Regions from separate parts of the Streptomyces sp. NPDC045899 genome, predicted to be linked through region 1. Evidence: riboswitches for the same ligand, from Rfam matches in the RefSeq annotation. Region 1 holds a riboswitch; each other region holds the start of a gene.

Region 1 (5,384 bases):
TCCGCGGCGCCCACGGCGGCGCAAGGCGCCCCGGCCACCGGGCCCGCCGGGCGAGGTGCGCCGGGCCCGGCGGGTGGCGTGCCCGGCACGGGCGACCGGCGTCCGGCGTCCGGCGACCGGCGTCGGGCCCGGCCGCGTGGCTTGACCGGTCCGCCGGTACGGGTGTTCCGCGACCGGCGACCGGCGTCCGGCCCGGCCGGGTGGCTTGACCGGTCCGCCTGGTAGGGGTGTTCCCTCTCCCGGCGACGGGCGACGGGCGACGGGCGACGGGCGACGGGCGACGGGCGACGGGCGACGGGCGACGGGCGACGGGCGACGGGCGACGGGTCCGGGGCCTGGCCCGTCCACGCCGTCTGCCGCCATGGTTCGCGCTCCGGGCGCGAGGTGGCGTGCGGTCCGTCGTCGGCAGCCGCGCCGCTGCCCCGGCTGCCGACGGGCGGGGTGGCCGGGGGCCATTGGCGGCCCCCGGCTTCGCGTGGGCGGCGCGCCGCCTGATCCGGCTTCGCCGGGTCAGGCGGGGCGGACGCTGCCATAGACCGGCATCTCGGTGATCGGCGCCTTCTTCACCGAGTCACCCGGCTTCGGCGCGTGGATCATCATCCCGTCGCCGATGTACAGCCCGACATGGCTGATGTCGTCATAGAAGAAGACCAGGTCACCCGGCTTGAGCTCGGACGTGGACACCCGCGTGCCCACCTTCACCTGGTCCCAGGTGGTGCGCGGCAGGGACACCCCGGCGGACTTCCAGGCGGCCTGGGTCAGCCCCGAGCAGTCGAAGGAGTTGGGGCCGGTGGCGCCCCACACGTACGGCTTGCCGATCTGCGCCTGCGCGAAGGCGATGGCCTTCGCCGCCTTGGTGCTGTCCGAGGGCGCGGGGCTGGAGGGAGTGGACGGCGTGGACGAGCCGGAGCCGTCGTTCCCCTCTCGCCGCTGACGCTCGGCCTCCGCCTTGCGCTGCTTCTCGGCCAGCTCGGCGGCCTTGCGCTTGGCCTCCTCCTGCTTCTTCCGCTCGATCGCCGCGAGCCGCGCCTTCTCCTTGGCGGTCAGGTTCGACAGCAGCCGCCGGGCCTCGGAGAGCTTGCTCTGGACGGACTTCTTCTTCTCCTTGAGCGTCTTCTGCGAGGAGGTCAGCGAGGCGAGACTGCTGGTGGCAGTGGCGCGCTCCTTGGCCGCCTTCTTCTGCTGCTCCTGGAACTGCTGGACGGCGTGCCGCTGGTGGCCGGTGAGCCGGTCCATCAGGTGCGACTGGTCGAAGACGTCCTTCGGGTCGGAGGAGAAGAGCATGGCGGCGGTGCTGCTGGCCATACCGCCGCTGCGGTACTGGGCGGCGGCGTAGGAGCCGAGGGTGCGGCGGGCCTCGTTGAGCTTCTCGGTGCGCTTGGCGACGGTGTCCAGCAGCTTGTCGACCTTGGCGCGCTGGGTCTCGGTGCGCTCCTTGGCGGCGTTGTAGCCCTGGGTGGCGCTCTCCGCCTGGTGGTACAGGGTGTCGACCTTCTTCTTGACCGCTTCGATCGACTGGGTGGCGGGCTTGGGATCACCGGGCGCGGCGTTGGCCGTCTGGGAGAGCAGGGTGACCGAGGCCAGGGCGGCCGTGGTGACCCCGACCGCGGTGCGCCGGCTCTGGCCGGTGAGCGTGGCCGGTATTCGGGTCCGCGGTTTGCGGTGCGACGCCAAGGGAGGCGACTCCTTCCGTGGACCGCCTACCGGGTTAGCTGTCGGGTTCGGGCGGACGGAAGGCTGCCCTACGGCCCGTCCGGGCGGCACACGAGGTGCCGTCGCCGGGCCGATTCACCCCGGTGGAACGTGTGGGTCCCCGGCTCCGGCTGCCTCGCGGCAGGACCGGACTCGGCGGAGGCGGTCCGTGCCGACGCTGGTCGCCGACGATGGTCCGGACTGCCTGACGCAGGACGGTAGCCAACTCGTGGGGTCCCTGTGAAGGCTGGTGTTCCTTTTGCCCGAAACCGTTTCGTGATGTTCGTACTCGGGGTGTCAGTGGGGCGGCCTAGACTCGGTCAGCGATGAGCAGCCTCTTTGACGACAGCTTCCTGGCGGACCTCGGGCCCTCGGGCGAGGAGCCCCCGCCGCCCGAGGACCACGGGGACCACGAGGGTCCCGGGCACCACGGCCCCGGCGGCGCCGAGGACGTACCGCACCACCTGTTCAGCGGCGCGTTCGACGCGCCGGTGCCGAGCACGTCCCGGGAGGCGTACTACCGGGACGGCGCGGCCCGGCCCGCCGTGGACCCGGCCGCCCTGCTCGAGGGGCTGAACGAACAGCAGCGGGCGGCGGTGGAGCACACCGGTGGTCCGCTGCTGATCGTCGCCGGAGCCGGTTCCGGCAAGACCCGGGTACTCACCCACCGCATCGCGTACCTGCTCGGTGCGCGCGGAGCGCACCCCGGCCAGATCCTCGCCATCACCTTCACCAACAAGGCCGCGGGTGAGATGAAGGAGCGGGTGGAGGAGCTGGTCGGCCCGCGGGCGAACGCCATGTGGGTCTCCACGTTCCACAGCGCGTGCGTGCGCATCCTGCGCCGCGAGTCCAAGAAGCTGGGCTTCACCTCATCGTTCTCGATCTACGACGCGGCCGACTCCAAGCGGCTGATGGCGCTGGTCTGCCGCGATCTCGACCTGGACCCCAAGCGGTACCCGCCCAAGTCCTTCAGCGCCAAGATCTCCAACCTGAAGAACGAGCTGATCGACGAGGAGACCTTCGCCGGTCAGGCGACGGACGGTTTTGAGAAGACCCTCGCCGAGGCGTACGCGATGTACCAGTCGAGGCTGCGCGAGGCCAACGCGCTGGACTTCGACGACATCATCATGACCACGGTCAATCTGCTCCAGGCGTTCCCGGACGTGGCCGACCACTACCGCCGCCGGTTCCGCCATGTGCTGGTCGACGAGTACCAGGACACCAACCACGCGCAGTACACCCTGGTGCGCGAGCTGGTCGGCACGGACACCGAGGAGACCACCGCGGGTGAGCTGTGCGTGGTGGGCGACGCCGACCAGTCCATCTACGCCTTCCGCGGCGCCACCATCCGCAACATCCTCCAGTTCGAGGAGGACTACCCGCAGGCGCGGACCATCCTGCTGGAGCAGAACTACCGCTCCACGCAGACCATCCTCAGCGCGGCCAACGCGGTCATCGAGCGCAATGAGAACCGCCGTCCGAAGAACCTGTGGACCGAAGCCGGTGCCGGAGCCACCATCACCGGTTACGTCGCCGACACCGAGCACGACGAGGCCCAGTTCGTCGCCGACGAGATCGACCGGCTGACCGACGCGGGCGACGCCAAGGCCGGTGACGTCGCCGTCTTCTACCGCACCAACGCCCAGTCCCGTGTCTTCGAGGAAGTCTTCATCCGGGTCGGGCTGCCGTACAAGGTCGTCGGCGGTGTGCGCTTCTACGAGCGCAAGGAGGTCCGGGACGTCCTGGCCTATCTGCGGGTGCTGGCCAACCCCGAGGACAGCGTCCCGCTGCGCCGCATCCTCAATGTGCCCAAGCGCGGTATCGGCGAGCGCGCCGAGGCGATGATCGACGCCCTGTCGCTCCGCGAGAAGATCACCTTCCCGCAGGCGCTGGTCCGGGTCGCCGAGGCGTACGGCATGGCGGCCCGCTCGGCCAACGCGGTCAAGCGGTTCAACACGCTGATGGAGGAGCTGCGCACCATCGTGGAGTCGGGCGCGGGCCCGGCCACGGTGCTGGAGGCGGTGCTGGAGCGCACCGGCTATCTCGCCGAGCTCCAGGCGTCCACGGACCCGCAGGACGAGACCCGTATCGAGAACCTCCAGGAGCTCGCGGCCGTGGCCCTGGAGTTCGAGCAGGACCGGGGCGAGGAGAACCCCGGTACCCTCGCGGACTTCTTGGAGCAGGTCGCGCTGGTGGCCGACTCCGACCAGATCCCGGACGAGGACCCGGACGGCACCGGGGTGATCACCCTGATGACGCTGCACACGGCCAAGGGGCTGGAGTTCCCGGTCGTCTTTCTCAGCGGTCTGGAGGACGGCGTCTTCCCGCATATGCGGGCGCTCGGCCAGACCAAGGAGCTGGAGGAGGAGCGGCGGCTCGCGTACGTGGGGATCACCCGTGCCCGTGAGCGGCTGTACCTGACCCGCTCCACGATGCGCAGCGCCTGGGGACAGCCCGCGTACAACCCTCCGTCCCGGTTCCTGGAGGAGATCCCGGACCAGTACGTGCAGTGGCGCCGGACCGGTCCGGCCACCCCGTCGGCGTCCATGGGCGCCCTCGGGGGCGGTGGATTCTCCGGCGGGGGTCTCTCCGGTGGCGGGGCGTCGCGGTCGCGGGGCGGGGCGAGCGGGTTCGCCACCCGGCGGGCGAAGGAGCGGCCCGCGGTCTCGCTGGCCGTGGGTGACCGGGTCACCCATGACACCTTCGGGCTCGGCACCGTCGTGGCGGTCAAGGGCAGCGGGGACAACGCGGAGGCCACGATCGACTTCGGCGAGGAGAAGCCGAAGCGGCTGCTGCTGCGGTACGCGCCGGTCGAGAAGCTCTAGGGGGCGTCCCGGTCCCGGTCCCGGGGACAGCCCCGGGACCGGGATTGGTTACGACGGGTTGAGGCCGTGGCCGCGCAGCCAGGGCAGCGGGTCGACGGCCTCTCCGCCGCCGGGGTGCACCTCGAAGTGCAGATGGGGACCGGTGGAGTTGCCGGAGTTACCGGAGAAGGCGATGGTGTCGCCGGCCTTGACGGTTCCGGAGCGGATCTTGGCGCTGCTGAGGTGGCAGTACCAGGTCTCCGTACCGTCCGGGCTGGTCACTATGACCATGTTCCCGTAGGCGTCGTTCCACTGGGTCCGCACGGTGCCGTCGGTCGCGGCCATCACGGGCGTGCCGTAGCTGACCGGGAAGTCGATCCCGGTGTGCACGGACATCCAGTTGATGCCCGCCTGACCGTAGGTGGCGCTCAGCCCGTGCTGGGCGACGGGGAGCGCGAACTTGGGGCGCAGCGCCTCCTTGCGCGCGGCCTCCGCGGCCTTCCGCTTCTTCTCGGCGGCCTGGCGCTCCTTGAGGTCGATGCGCTCCTGGGTGCGGCTGGCGCGGTCCCGGAAGTCGTCGGCGCCCTCACGGACTTCGGCGAGCTGGGTGTCCAGCTTGCTGTTGACGGCGGCGGCCTTGACGGGCGGCGCGGTGTCGGCGGCGGCCTGGGTGGTCGAACCGTCCTTCTTGTCGTTGCTCATTCCGACGGACGCGGCGGCCACGGCGCTGACGCCGAGGGCGCAGACGGAGGGGACGGCGACGGTGAGGAGCGCGGAGCGCTTGGGACGGGAGGAGACGGTGCGGCGGCGGGCCCTTCCGCTGCCGCCACCGTTTCCACGGCGGGCGGCGGGGGTGGGCGGCGACGGCGGGGACAGGAGCGTCACGTC
Region 2 (5,384 bases), on a different contig from region 1:
GCACCAGTCCGAGCTGCGTTCCTGTCGCCAGTGCAACGATCCCTCCGGCCCGCTGGGCTACAGCACCTACCGCCATGTCTTCCTGCTCCCGGACGGCAGCAGCCTGCTGCTGTGGGAGCTGGAGCACAGCACCGGTCCGGGCGACGGACCCCACCACGAGCTCTACGCCGACGAGGACGCCCTCGCGCTGGCCGAGCGCCGGGTCCACGAGCGCATCGGCGGCTCCCGCTGGGACGAGCTCGACGGCTTACCCCTCTGGCTGCCCGAGCAATTGCTGCACCAGGCCACCGAGCCGGTGGAGTCGCCCCGTACCTATGTGGCCGACAACTCCGCCGACCACGCCCGCCGGGTGCTGCGCCGCGCCGAGAACCCCGACCGGCCGGGCGGGGAGACCGAGCGGCTGCTGGAGACCGCGTTCGCCCATGACATCGCGCTGGCACCCAAGCCGCGCCGCCGCTCCGGCGGCCCCGACACCACCTGGTGCCGCTTCTACGAGCATGCCTTCCTGCTGGCCGGCGGGGACGAGATCGTGCTGTGGGAGCTGGAGCACAATCTGACCCACGACGGCCGTCTGGTGTGCGAGGTCTACCTCGACGAGGTGTCCGCCGAGCTGGCCGCGGACCGTCACGCCCGCGCGCTCGGCGTCGATCTCTGACCCACGCCCCGGCCGCCGGACGCCCTCGCGTCCGCCCTCCGGTCTCCCCGCTCCGTCCGGCTCCGCAGAAGGCCGCCCGGACCGTCCGGACCGCCCGTGGACCGGTCCGCCGCTCGCCCACCCACATGGACGACACCGACTCGCCCAGTGGCCCGTCAGCCGGAAGCCTGGAGTGACGGACGGCGGCCGCGAGGACCGGACGCTCCGGCTGCGGACCAGCGAAAGCGAGAGAGACCGGTGCGGGTGCGAGGGAACGGGGCTCGTACGAGCGCCCGTACGGAGCAGGGGGCGACCTCGGGGCGCCTGTCCCGGTCCCGTTCGCGCCCCCGGAGCCGCCTCCACATGCTCGTCGACACCAGCGCCGCCAACGGGCCCACCGGGGCCACCGCGGGCGGCGCGTCGGCCGATGAGCCGTCCAGGGTGGTCCTGGGCCGGCGGCTGGTGCGCTGGGTTCCCGGGCTGCTGATCGTCGGCGGGATCATCTTCGACCTCGGTTCCCCGGCCAACTACACCGCGGGTCCCTTCCTCTCCGCCGCCCCGCTGGTCGCCGCTCCGCTCTTCGGGCTGTGGGAGACCGTCCTCACGGCGGTCCTCGCGCTCGCCGCGGCGGTCACACTGGCCGAGTTCCACGGTGTGAAGGACCCAAGCCAGGCCCTGTCCGAGATCATCACCGTCGCCACCGTCACCCTGCTGGCGCTCCTGATCAACCGCCTGGTGCGGCGCAGCGACCGCCGGCTGGCCTCGGCGCGCGGCGTGGCCGAGGCGGCCCAGCGGGCCGTCCTGCCCGTACCGCCCGCCCGGCTGGCCGGGCTGGACGTCGCGGCGCGCTATGTGGCGGCCGAGCGGTACGCCGCGATCGGCGGTGACCTGTACGCGGTGCAGGACACCCCGCACGGCGTCCGGCTGGTCGTCGGCGACGTCCGCGGCAAGGGGCTCCAGGCCGTCGAGACGGTCGCGATCCTCATCGGTTCCTTCCGGGAGGCCGCGGAGCAGGAGACGACGCTGGAGGGGCTGGCGGGGCGGCTGGAGCGGGCGTTGCAGCGCGAGGGCGCGCGGCGGGCGGACCTCGAGGGGTTCGAGGGGTTCACCACGGCCGTCCTGGCCGAGATCCCGCGCGGGGACTCGACCCTCCGGGTGATCAACCGCGGCCATCCGCCACCGCTGCTGCTGGAGGGGGCCGACGGCGGCCGGACGGACCGGGGCGGCTGCACGGTGCGCCGGGTCGACCCGGAGGCGTCGGCGCTGCCGCTGGGGATGGGGGAACTGGGCGGCTGGCCGGACCGGGTGACGGAGCTGCGCTTCACCGAGGGCGCGACCCTGCTGCTCTTCACGGACGGGGTGACGGAGGCGCGCGACCGGGAGGGCGTGTTCTACGACCCCGAGGACCGGCTGCGCGGTCGCCGCTTCGACGGCCCGGGCGAGCTGCTGGACGCGCTGGTGGCCGATGTCGAGCTGCACACCGGCGGCGGGACGTCGGACGACATGGCGCTGCTCGCACTGCGCCACCGCGGCAACGGCAACGGCAACGGCGGTGGCGCCGACGGCCGCGGTAGCGGTGGTCACGGCAATGGTGAGGGACTCGTGAAGGACCCCGGCCACGGACCGTAGTTGACCATGCTCCCTACGCATAACAATTGATGCACGATCAGCGGTTCCAGGGTTTTGCACACCCTTTCCCTGGAGGGTAACTCGCCCCTGTATGTCCAGAATTGGTGGCTAAGTTCAGACCAAAGCTGTGCTGATTCCTCAGAACAGCTTGGAATCACATAGCGCTCTCTATTAACGTTCGATAACGCAGCGCGGTCGTCACAACCGTCGCAAGGGCGGCACCGTGCGCCGTCGCCGAATCCCGTAACGCACAGCGGCAGCAGTAGCACTGCACCACAACAGCACCAAGGGAACCGGGGAACCACCACCTTGGGGTGAATCGGGTCGAACCTGACCCGTAGGAGACCTTCCTGCTCCGAACCCGTCAGCTAACCCGGTAGGCGAGAGGGAAGGAAAGGAGTGCGCCCCAGTGGCGTCCAACAGGTCTGTCCTGGACGAGGCTCCATACCGCGCATCGGGCGTCGGTTCCGGCACCGCCACCGCCTATGGCCCCGGTTTCGACGCGAGTGGAAGCGTGAGGTCCGGTGGCGGATTCGCCACTGAAGGGGGCTTCGCCGAGGAGGCGGGCTTCGCCGCCGACCAGGGGGAGTACGCGGTGAACGGCGCAGAGGGCCCGGCGGGCCCGGGGCCCGACAGCGAGACCTGGGAAGAGTGGAACCCCACGGAGGAGTCCATCTCCGTACGCGGTCGGCACCGCGTGGTGAAGCAGCGGGGCGGCACGATGGCGCGCAGCGGCGCCGTGCTCGGCGTCGGTGTCATCGCCGCGGTCGGCGCGGGCGGGATGGCCAGCGCCAAGGACCGTCCGGCGGCCCCGATTTCCATGCCCGACCTCGCCCACGTCGCCGACGAGGTCAAGGACCGGCTCCCCGACGCCGGGAACATCCCCGGTATCGGCTCGCTGATCTCCGACGACGACGGCTCCGCGACCACCGACGCGGCCCCCCTCTCCCAGGCCGGGCTGACCACCCAGGACGAGGCGAGCGGCACCACCGACGCCGGTGAGGCGCTGCGCGCCCGCATCCTCCAGCAGGCCGAGAACCAGCAGAACTCCGCCGACGAGGAGAAGCGCACCGCCGCCGCCGAGGCCGCAGCCCAGAAGGCCGCGGACGAGGTCGCCGACGAGGTGGCCGAGCGCAAGGCGGAGGCCGCGGCCAAGAAGAAGGAAGCCGAGCGGAAGGCCAAGGAGGCCGCCGAGCGCAAGGCCGAGGCCGAGCGCCGCGCCAAGCTGGCCGCCGCGTACACCCTCCCCGTCGCCTCGTACACCCTGACCGCGGGCTTCGGCCAGGCCGGCGACATGTGGTCCGCCGACCACACCGGACAGGACTTCGCCGCCCCGACCGGTACGCCCGTCAAGGCGGTCCACGGCGGCACCATCACCCAGGCCGGCTGGGCCGGTTCGTACGGCTACCGCATCGTGCTCAAGCTGGATGACGGCACCGAGGTCTGGTACTGCCACCTGTCGTCCATGGTCGTCACCTCGGGCAAGGTGACCACCGGCGATGTGATCGGCCGCGTCGGCGCCACCGGCAATGTGACCGGTCCCCACCTCCACCTCGAGGTGCGACCCGGGGGCGGCTCCCCGATCGACCCGATGCCGTGGCTGCGCGAGCACGGACAGAACCCCTGATGCGCACGCACCCCTGATGCCCACGCACTCCTGATATCCACGCACTCCTGATATCCGCATACTCCGGCGGCCCTGGCGCTCTCTCCCCCCTTGACGCCAGGGCCGTCGGTTCGCGTCCGGAAGTGTGCGTGCGGGGGCGGCCGCCCGCCCCGGAACAAGGTCACTCACCGGTGCGTTGGAGTAACGCATGGCTGACAACAAGCAGAAGATCGGCGATCTCTCCGTCTCCCCGCTCTCCCTCGGCGGGAACGTCTTCGGCTGGACCGCGGACGAGACCGAGTCCTTCCGGGTGCTCGACGCCTACGCCGCCGCCGGCGGCAACTTCATCGACACGGCCGACGTCTACTCGGCGTGGGTGCCCGGCAACCAGGGCGGCGAGTCCGAGACCGTCCTCGGCAACTGGTTCGCCTCCCGCGGCAACCGCTCCGACATCGTCCTCGCCACCAAGGTCGGCGGCTCCCCGGAGCGCCGAGGACTCTCCCCGGCCACCATACGGGCCGGGATCGAGGACTCCCTGCGGCGGCTGCGCACCGACTACATCGATCTCTACTACACCCACTACGACGATGAGTCGGTGGCGGTGGAGGAGATCGCCACCACCCTGGACGCACTGGTCAAGGAGGGGAAGGTGCGCGAGCTCGGCGCGTCCAACATCAGCGCCGAACGGCTCGACTCCTTCCTGACCTTCACCACCCAGGAGGGCCTGGCGCGCTACGCCGCCCTCCAGCCCCACTACAACCTGGTCTCACGCGACACCTTCGAGGGCCCGCCGGCCGATGTGGCGATCCGGCACGGTCTGGCGACCGTCCCCTACTTCGCGCTCGCCGCGGGCTTCCTCACCGGCAAGTACCGCCCCGGCACCGCGGTCGACAGCGCGCGCTCCCCGCGTGCGGCCGCACACCTGGAGACCGAGCGCGGCCGGAAGGTCCTCGCGGCCCTCGACGAGGTGGCCGCGCACCACGGAGCCGAACCCGCCACGGTCGCCCTCGCCTGGCTCTCCACCCGGCCCACGGTCGTCGCCCCGATCGCCAGCGCCCGCAGCCTCGCCCAACTCCCGCCCCTCCTCGCGGCGGCGGACCTCCAGCTGACCCAGCCGGAGCTGGACCTCCTCACCAGCGCCTCGGCCTGAGCCGCGAACGCGGCGGGCGGAAACCGACTCCGCCCGCCGCGGCCGGCGATGAGACCTCTACGAACGCCGATCGGCGAGGGCCCAGGAGGCGAGGGCGACCCCACCCGCGACGGCGAACACCGACGGCCAGGCCCCGATCCTCTTGGCCAGGGGATGCGACCCGGCGAACGCCGCGACGTACATCCCGCTCAGCGCCGCCGCCGTCCCGTTCCCGGCCTTCTCCCGCCACCCCCGCGCGGCCGCGGCCCCGGCGGCGGCCAATGCCACGCCACCCAGCGGCCGCCGCTTGGTCCACCGGGCCACCCCGTACCCGCCGACCAACCCACCCGCGGCCACCACACCCGCCGGAACACCAGCCATCCCCA
Region 3 (5,384 bases), on a different contig from region 1:
CGCCAGGGGGCGTGGTGGACCTCCTCCAGTCCCCCTTCGATCAGCGGCACCAGGTCCATCAGCGCGCTGAGCTTGATGTGCTGGGCCTCGTGCACCAGCGACGCGGCCAGGGCGAGCGGATCCGCGGGGCGGCCCAGCAGGACGCATCCGTGCGCCTCCGGGGACGAGGCGCTGAACAGCTCGGGGTGGGCGGTGTACGGCACGGGGACGAGGGATCCGATACACGCGGCGATACCACCCGGATCCACCTGTGTCTGTTCGGCGACCAACCGCCAGGCGCCGTCGAAACACGTCCGCCAGTGCCGCCACTCGTCCTCGTCGAGCCTTTCCGGCGGGGTGGTGCGGAGGAAATCGCGATAGGGGTCGACATCGTCGAGGAAGGGGGCGCTCAAATGCCCGTGGTGTTCACCGCGCAATCGCCGGAGGCCGTACCAGCCGGGCGCATTCCCGGCGCATTCGGCCGGCGCGTTTCCGGCGCGGTTCCCGGTGGCCTTCCCGGCGGGGTCGAATGGCAGTGGCACGGTATGCGGTCCGGCGGTGAGCGCGCTCTTCCCTTCCGGTCCGCGGACGACCTCGGCGGTTTCCGCCGTACGGTCCGGAAGGCGCGCGAAACCCAGGGCGGGCAGCATCACTCCGCCCTCGCGCACCGCCACCGTGATACGGAAGTCGATCCCCGCGAGAAGCGCGGCCGAGGCGGCCATCGCGTACAGATAGCCGGTTTCGGTCCACAGCGGTGCGGTCCCCGGTGACCGGCCGCGCAGCCTGCGCAGACAGCGGTTGAGCCAGGTGCCCGTCTGGGGGTGCAGCAGGACGCGGTCCACGGCCGCCGGGTCCGTGCGCTCCGCCCGGATGAGGAGGCGCCACGGCTCGCGGACACCGGGGAGCGGGCCCGGCAGCGCGGGGTGACCGGAGGCGATGCCGACCAGGGCGCGCAGCAGGAGCATGGTCCGGCTGCGCTGCCCGGACCGCAGCTCGGCCACCGACGACACACCGCCCGAACCCCGGCCCAACTCGGTGAAACACCGCTCCGAAAGGCGATGAAAGGAACGTTCAGCCGTCATGGCCACCTTGTTCCACAAAGCGAGGGATGCGGCACTATTCCGGCGTTCCCTCGCTGACGCAATTCTGTCCGGACGTGGCGGCGGTCACCAGGGTGGGTGGAAATTGGACGGCGTCGAGCAACCGCTGGGTCACCGAAGGGAATCCGTCGCCCCGGTCAAGGTCCTCGAGGGTCGCTCCCGAAAGGTCCAGCAGCTCCGTCTCGACCCCGGTCGCGAATCGCTCCATGACACCGTCCCCCTCCGGACGCTAACCACCGGCTCACGTGAGGCACCCCTCATGGTGACCTACCCCTTTTGATTGCGAAAGGGTGAACACAGCCAGTCGGCGCCTGGCTTGTCAAGATTTTCGGACACTTCTACCCGGGATGACAGCGGTCCGGTATGCCGCTGACAGATGTCAGGCGCCCGCCCCGGAACGCACCGCTTCGACATCGAAGACCCCGCCGCAGACGCGGAAGGAGTGCGCCGCGACCTTCATCGCGCGGAAGGAATCCGGCGGATAGACCCGGATACTCGTGGCGGACTTCCAGCAGGGGGTGTCGGCGACGCCGTCGTTGAGGGTGTGCAGCAGCGCGGAGGCGCTGCCGCCCGGGGGCAGCGGGATGGTGGAGTGCGAAGCGCCCCGCCGGGCGGCGGGCTCGCCTATCAGCGCGCCGTCGGCGTCGAGCAGGGACACCCCCGGGAAACCGGTGAGGGTGCAGGCCGAGGTCGAGGTGTTGGTGAGGACCAGCGGCAGATAGACATTGCCCGCACCCACGTCCTTGCGGCCCACACTCAGCTTCAGCCGTTCCGTGGAGCAGACGCGGCGCGCGGAGGGAGCGGCACCGGAGCCGCCTGCCGACGCGGACGCGGAGGCGGAGGCCGACGCGGGCCCCGCGGCGGACCGGTCGCCGGACGGAGTGGAGCGCCGGTCCCGTGGAGCCGGGGCCGCCGCCGATTCCACGGCGCGGGCCGATTCCGCCGCGTGAGTGGCACCGGAGCCGCCGGAACGCTCCCACGCCCCCTCCCCCTCATCGGTGCCGCAGCCGGTGGCCGTGGCCAGCGCGCCGATGAGCAGCGCGGATAAGACCAGCGGCCGGGAGCGGGCCATTGCCGTGTGCCGTGCTCCCGTCGTGCCGTGTCCTTGCACCATGAGCGACCTCCCCAGGTCAGCCGTCGGCCGGGGCAGCGGCCGCGAGCGCGCCTGCCCCGAATGCTTCCTGTCCATCCCCCTTGGCTCACCCTTCCCCGCTTTGGCGCCCTTATGTCACCCGGCGTATTAGCCGCATTTCCCTGGCAAATCCGTAAATCACGCACCACACCGTTATCGGCCAAAATCGGAAAGCAGTGACGCAGGTCACAAAGAAAGGCGCCAACTGATCGATTTCCAGGCGGAGATCAACAGACGGCAACGGATTCCACTGTGGCGTAACGTTTCTGACGGACATTCGGCAGTTTTCGCACTCGCTCTCCGGAGGAGACCCGGCGCACAGAGTGACACCGGACGAGAGGCCGGGGAGCCGGCGCCTTGATCGAGAACCCGAGACCTTGTCGTGACCAAAACGATGTGTTTACTGTGCGGCTCTCGTCGCATTCCATGCGGCGGCCTCCTTCGCCGGAGCGCCGAGTCCTGCCGTCGGCTGAGGGGTGAAACGACGACCTGTCACGGCAGGAGCGGGGGAACCAGGTAGGTGCCGTACCGCGTGGACCGCGCGGCACGGCTTGGGGTGAAGACGCACCACGAGGCCATGGCCCCGTGCGCCTGCGGCCGGGCAACTCCAGCCCGAACCCGACAGCTCACCTCGCAGGCGTAGGAGAGGAAGAGCTCAATGGCTGCACGCGGACGTCACCGCCGGCCTAAGCCTCGTCGCGTCTCCCGCGCCCAACTCGCGTTCACCGCGGGCGGTGCCGGAGTGGCCCTGCCGCTCATCGGCGTCGGCCAGGCGAACGCCGCCTCCGTGGACACCTGGGACAAGGTGGCGGAGTGCGAGTCCGGCAACAACTGGAGCATCAACACCGGCAACGGCTACTACGGTGGCCTCCAGTTCTCCCAGAGCACCTGGGAGGGGTACGGCGGCGGCTCCTACGCGCCCCGCGCCGACCTGGCCACCAAGGGCGAGCAGATCACCGTGGCCGAGAAGGTGCTCGCCGGCCAGGGCCCCACCGCCTGGCCCGTGTGCTCGGTGAAGGCCGGGCTGACCCGCGGCGGTCCCGCCCCGGACGTCTCGACCGGCTCCGGCGGCTCCACCGCGCAGACCCCGAAGGAGACGCCGAAGGCCACTCCCAAGGCCACGCCCAAGGCGGCCCCGAAGGCCGCGCCCAAGGCCACCACCAAGGCCGTCCCCCAGTCCGGCTCCTACACCGTCGCCGGGGGTGACACCCTCTCCCGGATCGCCGGTGCCGAGCACGTCGACGGCGGATGGGAGGCGCTCTACGACGCCAACCGCCGGACCATCGGCGACGACCCCAATCTGATCCTCCCCGGTCAGCGGCTCTCCCTCGACACCGAGGGCGGACAGAAGCAGGCCCCGCGGGCCACGCCCAAACCCAAGCCGAGCACCGACGCCGGGAAGGCGAGCGGCTCCGGCTCCGCCCAGGGGCGGCAGGACTCCACCGCCCGCTCTTCCTCCTCCTTCACCACCCCGGTCGCCAGCACCCAGGTGGGCACCGCCTACGGGGTGTCCGGCAGCAGCTGGTCCAGCGGTCACCACACCGGTGCCGACTTCCCCGTGCCCACGGGCACCCAGGTGCGGGCGGTGGGCCCGGCCGAGGTGGTCGCGGCGGGCTGGGGCGGGTCGTACGGCTACCAGGTCGTGCTGCGCCACTCCGACGGCATGTACAGCCAGTACGCGCACATGTCGGCGCTCTCCGTGCAGGTCGGCCAGTCGGTCAAGGGCGGCCAGCAGATCGGCAGCTCCGGTTCGACCGGCAACAGCACCGGCCCGCATCTGCACTTCGAGGTGCGCACCGGTCCCGACTACGGCTCGGACGTCAATCCGCTGAGCTATCTGCGCTCCAAGGGCGTCTCCGTCTGAACGAGGTCCGAGCGGGATCCGACCGGGATCCGACCGGGATCCGACCGGGATCCGAGCGCTCCCGGCGCCGGTGGGCCCCGGGAGAAGACGCCGGTGGGCTGCCCGGACGGCACTGCCGTCCGGGCAGCCCAGCACGTCCGGCGCAGCACCCTCATGCCGCGGCGGACGGCCCCGCTTCCCCGCGGTCCTCATCGGTCGCGACGCCTGCCGCCGCGACCGGCTACATCGTCAGATGCGCCTTGGTGTGTGTGACTTCCTCGATGTCGCCACCCGCCTTGCCGATCAGCCGGTGGGCGAGGTTGCTCAGCGCCCGCGCCGCCGCGATCTCCTCGCCGACCCGCGGCTGTGCCGGGTCGTCGGGGTTGCGGTTGGCGCGGCCCTGGGCCAGCATCTCGGTGCCGTCGTGCATTCTCAGCCTGACCACCGCTTCGGTCAGGGGGCCGACCTCACGGAATTCCATCTGTATGTCGCATCCCACGATCGTCTCCATCACGATCACCTCCTGCCTTACCTTCCAGGATGCGCCTCCCCGGTCTCTCCGGTCGACCCGGACAGCAGCTCCACCACCTCGGCGTCCCCGGTCTGGGAGAAGTCCTGGTACCACTCCCCGACCGCCGAGAACTCCGGAGGTGCGGACAGGCACACCACCTCGTCCGCGTCCTCGCGCAGCGCCGTGACGGCGTCCGGCGGCGCCACGGGTACGGCCAGGACGACCCGGGCCGCACCCTGGGCCCGCGCCACTCGGCAGGCGGCGCGCGCGGTGGCCCCGGTGGCGATCCCGTCGTCCACGATGATCACCGTCCGGCCCTCGACCGGGACGCGCGCCCGGCCGCGGCGGAACCGCCGCGCCTGCCGGACCAGCTCCGCCTGCTCGGCGCGCTCGACCTCCGCGAGGTCGTCCTCGGCGGCCCGGCTCATCCTGATGATCGCCTGGTGCACCACCCGCACCCCGCCTTCGCCGATGGCGCCGAAGCCCAGCTCACGGTGGTAGGGGACACCCAGCTTGCGAACGATGATCACGTCCAGCGGCGCCCCGAGGGACCGGGCGACCTCGAAGGCCACCGGCACCCCGCCCCGGGGCAGCCCCAGCACCACCGGGTCCTCGTCGCCCAGCGGCCGCAGCGCCCCGGCCAGGCGCCGCCCGGCGTCCACCCGGTCATTGAAGATCATCACTCACCCCGCTCACCCCCGGCACAAAGGCTCTCCTTCGAATCAAGCGGACAATGCCCCGCGCCGCAAACGGGCCGGACCGCGGACCGGACCGCCCCCGCGCCCGGTCGCGTCCCGGTCCGCGCGCCTCCGCCGTGAT
Region 4 (5,384 bases), on a different contig from region 1:
CTTGGCCACGCGCTCGGAGCGGGCCGGGGCGCCGGTCTTGATCTGGCCGCAGTTGGTGGCGACGGCCAGGTCGGCGATGGTGACGTCCTCGGTCTCACCGGAGCGGTGGGACATCATGCACTTGAAGCCGCTGCGCTGGGCCAGCTCGACGGCGTCGAGGGTCTCGGTCAGCGAGCCGATCTGGTTGACCTTGACCAGCAGCGCGTTGGCGGTGTCGTTGTCGATGCCACGGGCCAGGCGCTCGGGGTTGGTGACGAACAGGTCGTCGCCGACCAGCTGGACCTTGTCACCGAGCTGCTCGGTGATGGTCTTCCAGCCGTCCCAGTCCTCCTCGTTCAGCGGGTCCTCGATGGAGACCAGCGGGTACGCGGCGACCAGGTCGGCGTAGTAGGAGGTCATCTCGGCGGCGGTGCGGGACTTGCCCTCGAACTCGTAGGAGCCGTCCTTGTGGAACTCGGAGGCGGCCACGTCGAGCGCCAGCGCGATGTCCTGGCCCGGCTGGTAGCCGGCCTTCTTGATCGCCTCGACGATCAGGTCCAGGGCCTCGCGGTTGGAGTCCAGGTTCGGCGCGAAGCCGCCCTCGTCGCCGAGACCGGTGGACAGGCCCCGCTCCTTCAGCACCGACTTCAGGGTGTGGTAGACCTCGGTGCCCCAGCGCAGCGCCTCGGAGAAGGACTCCGCGCCGATCGGCGCGATCATGAACTCCTGGATGTCCACGTTGGAGTCCGCGTGCGAACCGCCGTTGAGGATGTTCATCATCGGGACCGGCAGCAGATGGGCGTTGGGGCCGCCCAGGTACCGGAAGAGCGGGAGGTCGGACGCCTCGGAGGCGGCGTGCGCGACGGCCAGCGAGACGCCGAGGATGGCGTTGGCGCCGAGCGAGGACTTGTCCGGGGTGGCGTCCAGGTCGAACATCGCCTGGTCGATCAGCCGCTGCTCGGTGGCGTCGTAGCCGACGAGCTCCGGGCCGATCTGCTCGATCACGGCGAGGACGGCCTTCTCGACGCCCTTGCCGTTGTAGCGGTTCTTGTCGCCGTCACGGAGCTCGAGGGCCTCGAAGGCACCGGTGGAGGCACCGGACGGAACGGCGGCACGGCCCGTACTGCCGTCGTCGAGGCCGACCTCGACCTCGACCGTGGGGTTGCCTCGCGAGTCGAGGATCTCGCGAGCTACGACGACGTCGATGGACGGCACGAGGTTCTCCTTCGTATGTGTCTGCGGTAGCGACACGAGCCTAACCGGACCGGAGGGCCGTACCCCCCGTTCGCCCGTCCCGCGAGACAGGACGTGGCATAAATAGCCAGTTTTGGGTGCCGATATCTACATTTTCCGTGAACCGACGAACCCCGGCCGGAACGCACCGCGGGAACGGCGCGCCCGGCCGGGGCTCGTGGTCGACATGTGGCCGCCGGGACCCGGATCCGGCCACGGTCGGCCGGACCGCGGTCAGCTCAGGTGGAGCCGCTGGCCCGGGTAGATCAGGTCGGCCTGCTCGACGATGTCCTTGTTCCGCTCGAAGAGCTTCTTCCAGCCGCCCTCGACATGCTCGGCCTTGGCGATCTTGCCCAGGGTGTCGCCCGGCTTGACCTTGTACTCGCCGTCGCCCTTCTTCACCGGTCCGCGGGCCTCGGAGCGGGCGGCGCGGTCGGACTCGGAGCGGGTCTCGGCCTTCGGCTGCGCGGGCTTGGGCGCCGGGGCCTTCGACTCCTGCTGACCGGAGTCGGCGGGGGCGGACGGGGACGGGGTGCCACCGGTGGTGAGCCCGGTGCCGCAGACGGGCCAGGCGCCCTTGCCCTGGCCGGCCAGAACCTTCTCGGCGACCTGTATCTGCTGGTCCTTGCTGGCCTTGTCGGCCGTGGGGGCGAACGAGGTACCGCCGTAGGCGGCCCAGGTGGAGCTCGAGAACTGCAGTCCGCCGTAGTAGCCGTTGCCGGTGTTGATGGACCAGTTGCCGCCGGACTCGCACTGCGCGACCTTGTCCCACTGGGCGGTGGTGGCCGCGGAGGCGGAGGTGGCCCCGATCAGCGGGGCGGCCACGGCGGCGCCCGCGAGACCGGCGAGCGCGGCGATACGGGTGGCCTTGGACGGGCGGCGGTGCTTGCCGTTGGACTTGAGCATCGTTGGTTCGTTTCCTCACCGACGCCTACGAGGTGAGCTGTCGGGTTCGGGCGTGAGTTGCCCGGCCGGTCACCACCGATCGACGAATGATCGACGATCGATCACACCGGCTTCACCCCAAGCCGACGAGCCCGTTTCCACAGGCCATTCGGCACCTACCTTGGGTCCCCCGCTCCTGCCTTCGGCGCTGACGCGTCGGTTCCCCCCGACCGCCGGCAGGACTCGGCGTGACGATCGACGGTGCCCGCGGTGGCGAGCGGAACGACGGTAAGCACAGCCCCCGGGAAGGTTCAAACACCCCATTCACAGCGAGAGCTGCTGTATCTGATCTCACCCGGCCCACATCCACGCAGGTGGGGCCGGGTGCGGAGAGAACGGACAGGGGGTGCGCACCGGGAGATGTGACGAGATGTATGTCTCACCGTCGCCAGACCGGGCAATTCACCCATAACTACCGCTCCTTGGCGCTGAGGTCCAACCGCTGACCGGGGAGGATTAGATCCGGATTGTCCCCGATGAGGCTTTCGTTGCCTTTGTAGAGGCCCCGCCACCCGGTCGGCAACTGCTCGCGCCGGGCGATGTCTGAGAGGTTGTCACCGGGCCGGACGGTGTAGCCGCCCTCCGAGGCCTCCTCCGCGCGTTCCCCGCTGTCCCGCGAGGCATGCCGTCCGGAGGGCCGCGGGGCCGCCTGGTCATCGTCGTCGGCCTCGTCCGGGTCCGCGGCACCGCGGTGGCGTCCGGTGGGCCCGGGGTCGGCGCTCTCGTCCGGGGACTCCGAGGCGTCCGGGATGCCGGAGGAGTCGGAGGACTTCGTATCCGACGGGGACGGGGACGGGGAGTCCTCGTCGTCCTCGCGGTCGGAGGCGGACGGGGAGGGCGTCTCCCGCCCCTCCCCGCCGTCGGGCGTCCGGCGCTCGCCGGAGTCGTCCGAGGGATCCGCGGAGTCCTGGGAGTCCGAGGGCTCCGTGGCGTCCGCGGAGTCATCGCGGTCCTCCGCCGCGGAGCCGTCACGCTCCCCCTCCCCGCCGTCACCGCGCTGACCGGTCGACGGCGGAGCGGTGTAGCCGGGGTCCACCTCGGGGGCGTCACCGCCGTCGGACAGCCCCGCGTTCACCGCGCAGCTGGGCCAGGCGTCCGGACCGCGGTCGTCCAGGATCGACTGGGCCACGGATATCTGCTGGGAGCGGCTGGCCAGATCGGGACGCGGGGCGTACGCGGTGCCGCCGTACTCCTTCCACATGGACAGGGTGAGCTGCAGACCGCCGTAGAAGCCGTTGCCCTCGTTGGCGCTCCACATGCCGCCGCTCTCGCACTCGGCGACGCGGTCCCAGGTGGCGGTGGAGGCGGCCTGGGCGCCACTGGCCCCGAAGAGGGGGATGGCGAGTCCGGCACCCGTGATGCCCGCCGCGACGACGATGGCCGGAGCCTGACGGGGGCGGCGGTGTCGACCGTTCCCGGAACGCATGTGGTGGCCTCTCGTGTCGGCGGTTGAGTTGTCGGTTGAACATAGCGACGGCACCCGATCATCACAAGCCGGTGTATCCCAGGTCACGCCCCGGTCACGCCACTGATCATTCGTCACTTATGTCGTCCGCCAAGGGCCTTCGCCGCCTCAGCCGCCAGGGGAATTCCAGCTCACCGGAAGGGTGCGCAGCCCCCGCATGATCAGCCCGCCGCGCCAGCGCAGATCGTCCGGATCCGCCGCAAGCCGGATATCGGGGATACGCCGCAGCAGGGTGCCGAGGGCGGCCTGGGCCTCCAGCCGGGCGAGCGGGGCGCCCAGGCAGTAGTGGATGCCGTGGCCGTAGCCCAGGTGCTGGTTGTCGGTGCGGGTGAGGTCCAGCACATCGGGGTCCCGGAAGCGCTCCGGATCACGGTCGGCCGCGGCGAGCACCACCAGTACCGGCTCCCCCTCGGCGACGCGCTGTCCGCCGAGGGTCAGCGGCTCGGTGGCGAACCGCCAGGTGGCGATCTCCACCGGACCGTCGTAGCGGAGCAGCTCCTCGACGCCGGCGGCGAGCAGCCGCTCGTCCCCTTCTTCCAGGGCCCGCTGGAGCCGGGCGCGTTGAACCGGATGGCGCAGCAGTGCGTACATCCCGTTGCCGATCAGATTGACCGTGGTCTCGAACCCGGCGAACAAGAGGATGAAGGCCATCGCGGCGGCCTCGTTCTCGGTGAGGTGCTCCCCGTGGTCGCTGGCCCGGATCAGTCCGGAGATGAGGTCCTCGTCCTCCCCTTCCTCTCCGAGCGTCTCCCGTTTGCGGTGGATCAGCTCGGCGAGATAGGCGCGGATGTGCTTCACGGCACGGGCGACACCGCCGCGCGGACCACCGCCGTGCCGGATCATGGAACCCGCCCAGTCCCGGAAGTCGTCCTGGTCCTCGCGGGGCACCCCGAGCAGATCGCAGATCGCGTAGATGGGGAGGGGGAAGGCGAACTCATGGATCAGATCGGCCTCTCCCCTTTCCTCGAACGCGTCGATGAGCTGATCGGTCAGCTCCTGGACCCGCGGGGCGAACGCGGCGACCCGGCGCGGGGTGAAGGCCTTGGACACCAGCCGCCGCAGCCGGGTGTGGTCCGGGGGATCGATATTGAGCAGATGTGTCATCAGATCGGCGCGCTGTTCACCGGGGATGCCCACCTTGCCCCGGGCATGGGCGGATTCACTGTGGGTCCTCGGGTTCTTGGAGAGCCGAGGATCGGCCAACGCCTGTCGCGCATCGGCGTATCGGGTCACCAACCACGCCTCCACACCACTGGGCAACGTGGTCCTGCGGACCGGGGCGTGATCGCGGAGCCAGGCGTACGCGGGGTACGGATCGGCGGCGAACTCCCAGGTGAAGAGGGTCGGCTCGGGAATGTCACGGGGCTGCTCTGGCACCCCCCGACGATACCGGCAGCCACCCCCTCCTCCACCAATACAGCCCCTATCACCCCTAGCGGGATGAATACGGATCAATACCGCCATCAGGGTAATTCCCTAGGGTAATCCCTGGGCTACCTCCACACTCCCTCCACGAATCGCCTGCAACCCGGGCTGATTGCCCGGATATGAGGCGGCTACGGAGGGCACCTCTCGGATCTTGCCCAGCGCGCCGTATGACATGCCGTTACACGCGCTGACGTCGGTCAACGCGCGTAAAAAGCGCCATGGCTGAAATGACGTCAGAGGTCCGAATGGGACTCAGGCACATGCACGGGGCCACCCGTTACTGGTGATACGATCACCGCGCTTGCCAGGCGAGCCATGGGCGCGTAAGACACAC

Evidence for each region. Region 1 has a riboswitch for cyclic di-AMP ahead of AC07FT_RS27300 (C40 family peptidase). Riboswitches for the same ligand answer to the same signal wherever they lie in the genome.
Region 2: linked by a shared signal. The riboswitch ahead of AC07FT_RS15160 (M23 family metallopeptidase) and the one ahead of AC07FT_RS27300 (C40 family peptidase) in region 1 are both predicted to bind cyclic di-AMP.
Region 3: linked by a shared signal. The riboswitch ahead of AC07FT_RS10325 (transglycosylase family protein) and the one ahead of AC07FT_RS27300 (C40 family peptidase) in region 1 are both predicted to bind cyclic di-AMP.
Region 4: linked by a shared signal. The riboswitch ahead of AC07FT_RS30335 (transglycosylase family protein) and the one ahead of AC07FT_RS27300 (C40 family peptidase) in region 1 are both predicted to bind cyclic di-AMP.

Annotation. Positions count from the first base shown of each region.
Region 1 covers NZ_JBWKKP010000021.1:133,392-138,775, reverse strand. Annotated here, with positions in the region: gene AC07FT_RS27300 (C40 family peptidase) at 511-1,674, opposite strand; cyclic di-AMP (ydaO/yuaA leader) riboswitch at 1,683-1,861, opposite strand; gene pcrA (DNA helicase PcrA) at 2,019-4,517, shown strand; gene AC07FT_RS27290 (M23 family metallopeptidase) at 4,566-5,384, opposite strand, start outside.
Region 2 covers NZ_JBWKKP010000008.1:278,436-283,819, forward strand. Annotated here, with positions in the region: gene AC07FT_RS15150 (DUF6227 family protein) at 1-655, shown strand, start outside; gene AC07FT_RS15155 (PP2C family protein-serine/threonine phosphatase) at 998-2,263, shown strand; cyclic di-AMP (ydaO/yuaA leader) riboswitch at 2,525-2,661, shown strand; gene AC07FT_RS15160 (M23 family metallopeptidase) at 2,673-3,890, shown strand; gene AC07FT_RS15165 (aldo/keto reductase) at 4,078-5,019, shown strand; gene AC07FT_RS15170 (hypothetical protein) at 5,077-5,379, opposite strand.
Region 3 covers NZ_JBWKKP010000005.1:309,646-315,029, reverse strand. Annotated here, with positions in the region: gene AC07FT_RS10335 (HEXXH motif domain-containing protein) at 1-1,061, opposite strand, end outside; gene AC07FT_RS10330 (DUF4232 domain-containing protein) at 1,459-2,193, opposite strand; cyclic di-AMP (ydaO/yuaA leader) riboswitch at 2,687-2,864, shown strand; gene AC07FT_RS10325 (transglycosylase family protein) at 2,870-4,075, shown strand; gene AC07FT_RS10320 (DUF1876 domain-containing protein) at 4,296-4,565, opposite strand; partial or broken gene AC07FT_RS10315 (phosphoribosyltransferase) at 4,604-5,245, opposite strand.
Region 4 covers NZ_JBWKKP010000027.1:32,973-38,356, reverse strand. Annotated here, with positions in the region: gene eno (phosphopyruvate hydratase) at 1-1,194, opposite strand, end outside; gene AC07FT_RS30335 (transglycosylase family protein) at 1,447-2,118, opposite strand; cyclic di-AMP (ydaO/yuaA leader) riboswitch at 2,126-2,315, opposite strand; gene AC07FT_RS30330 (transglycosylase family protein) at 2,570-3,583, opposite strand; gene AC07FT_RS30325 (cytochrome P450 family protein) at 3,731-4,999, opposite strand.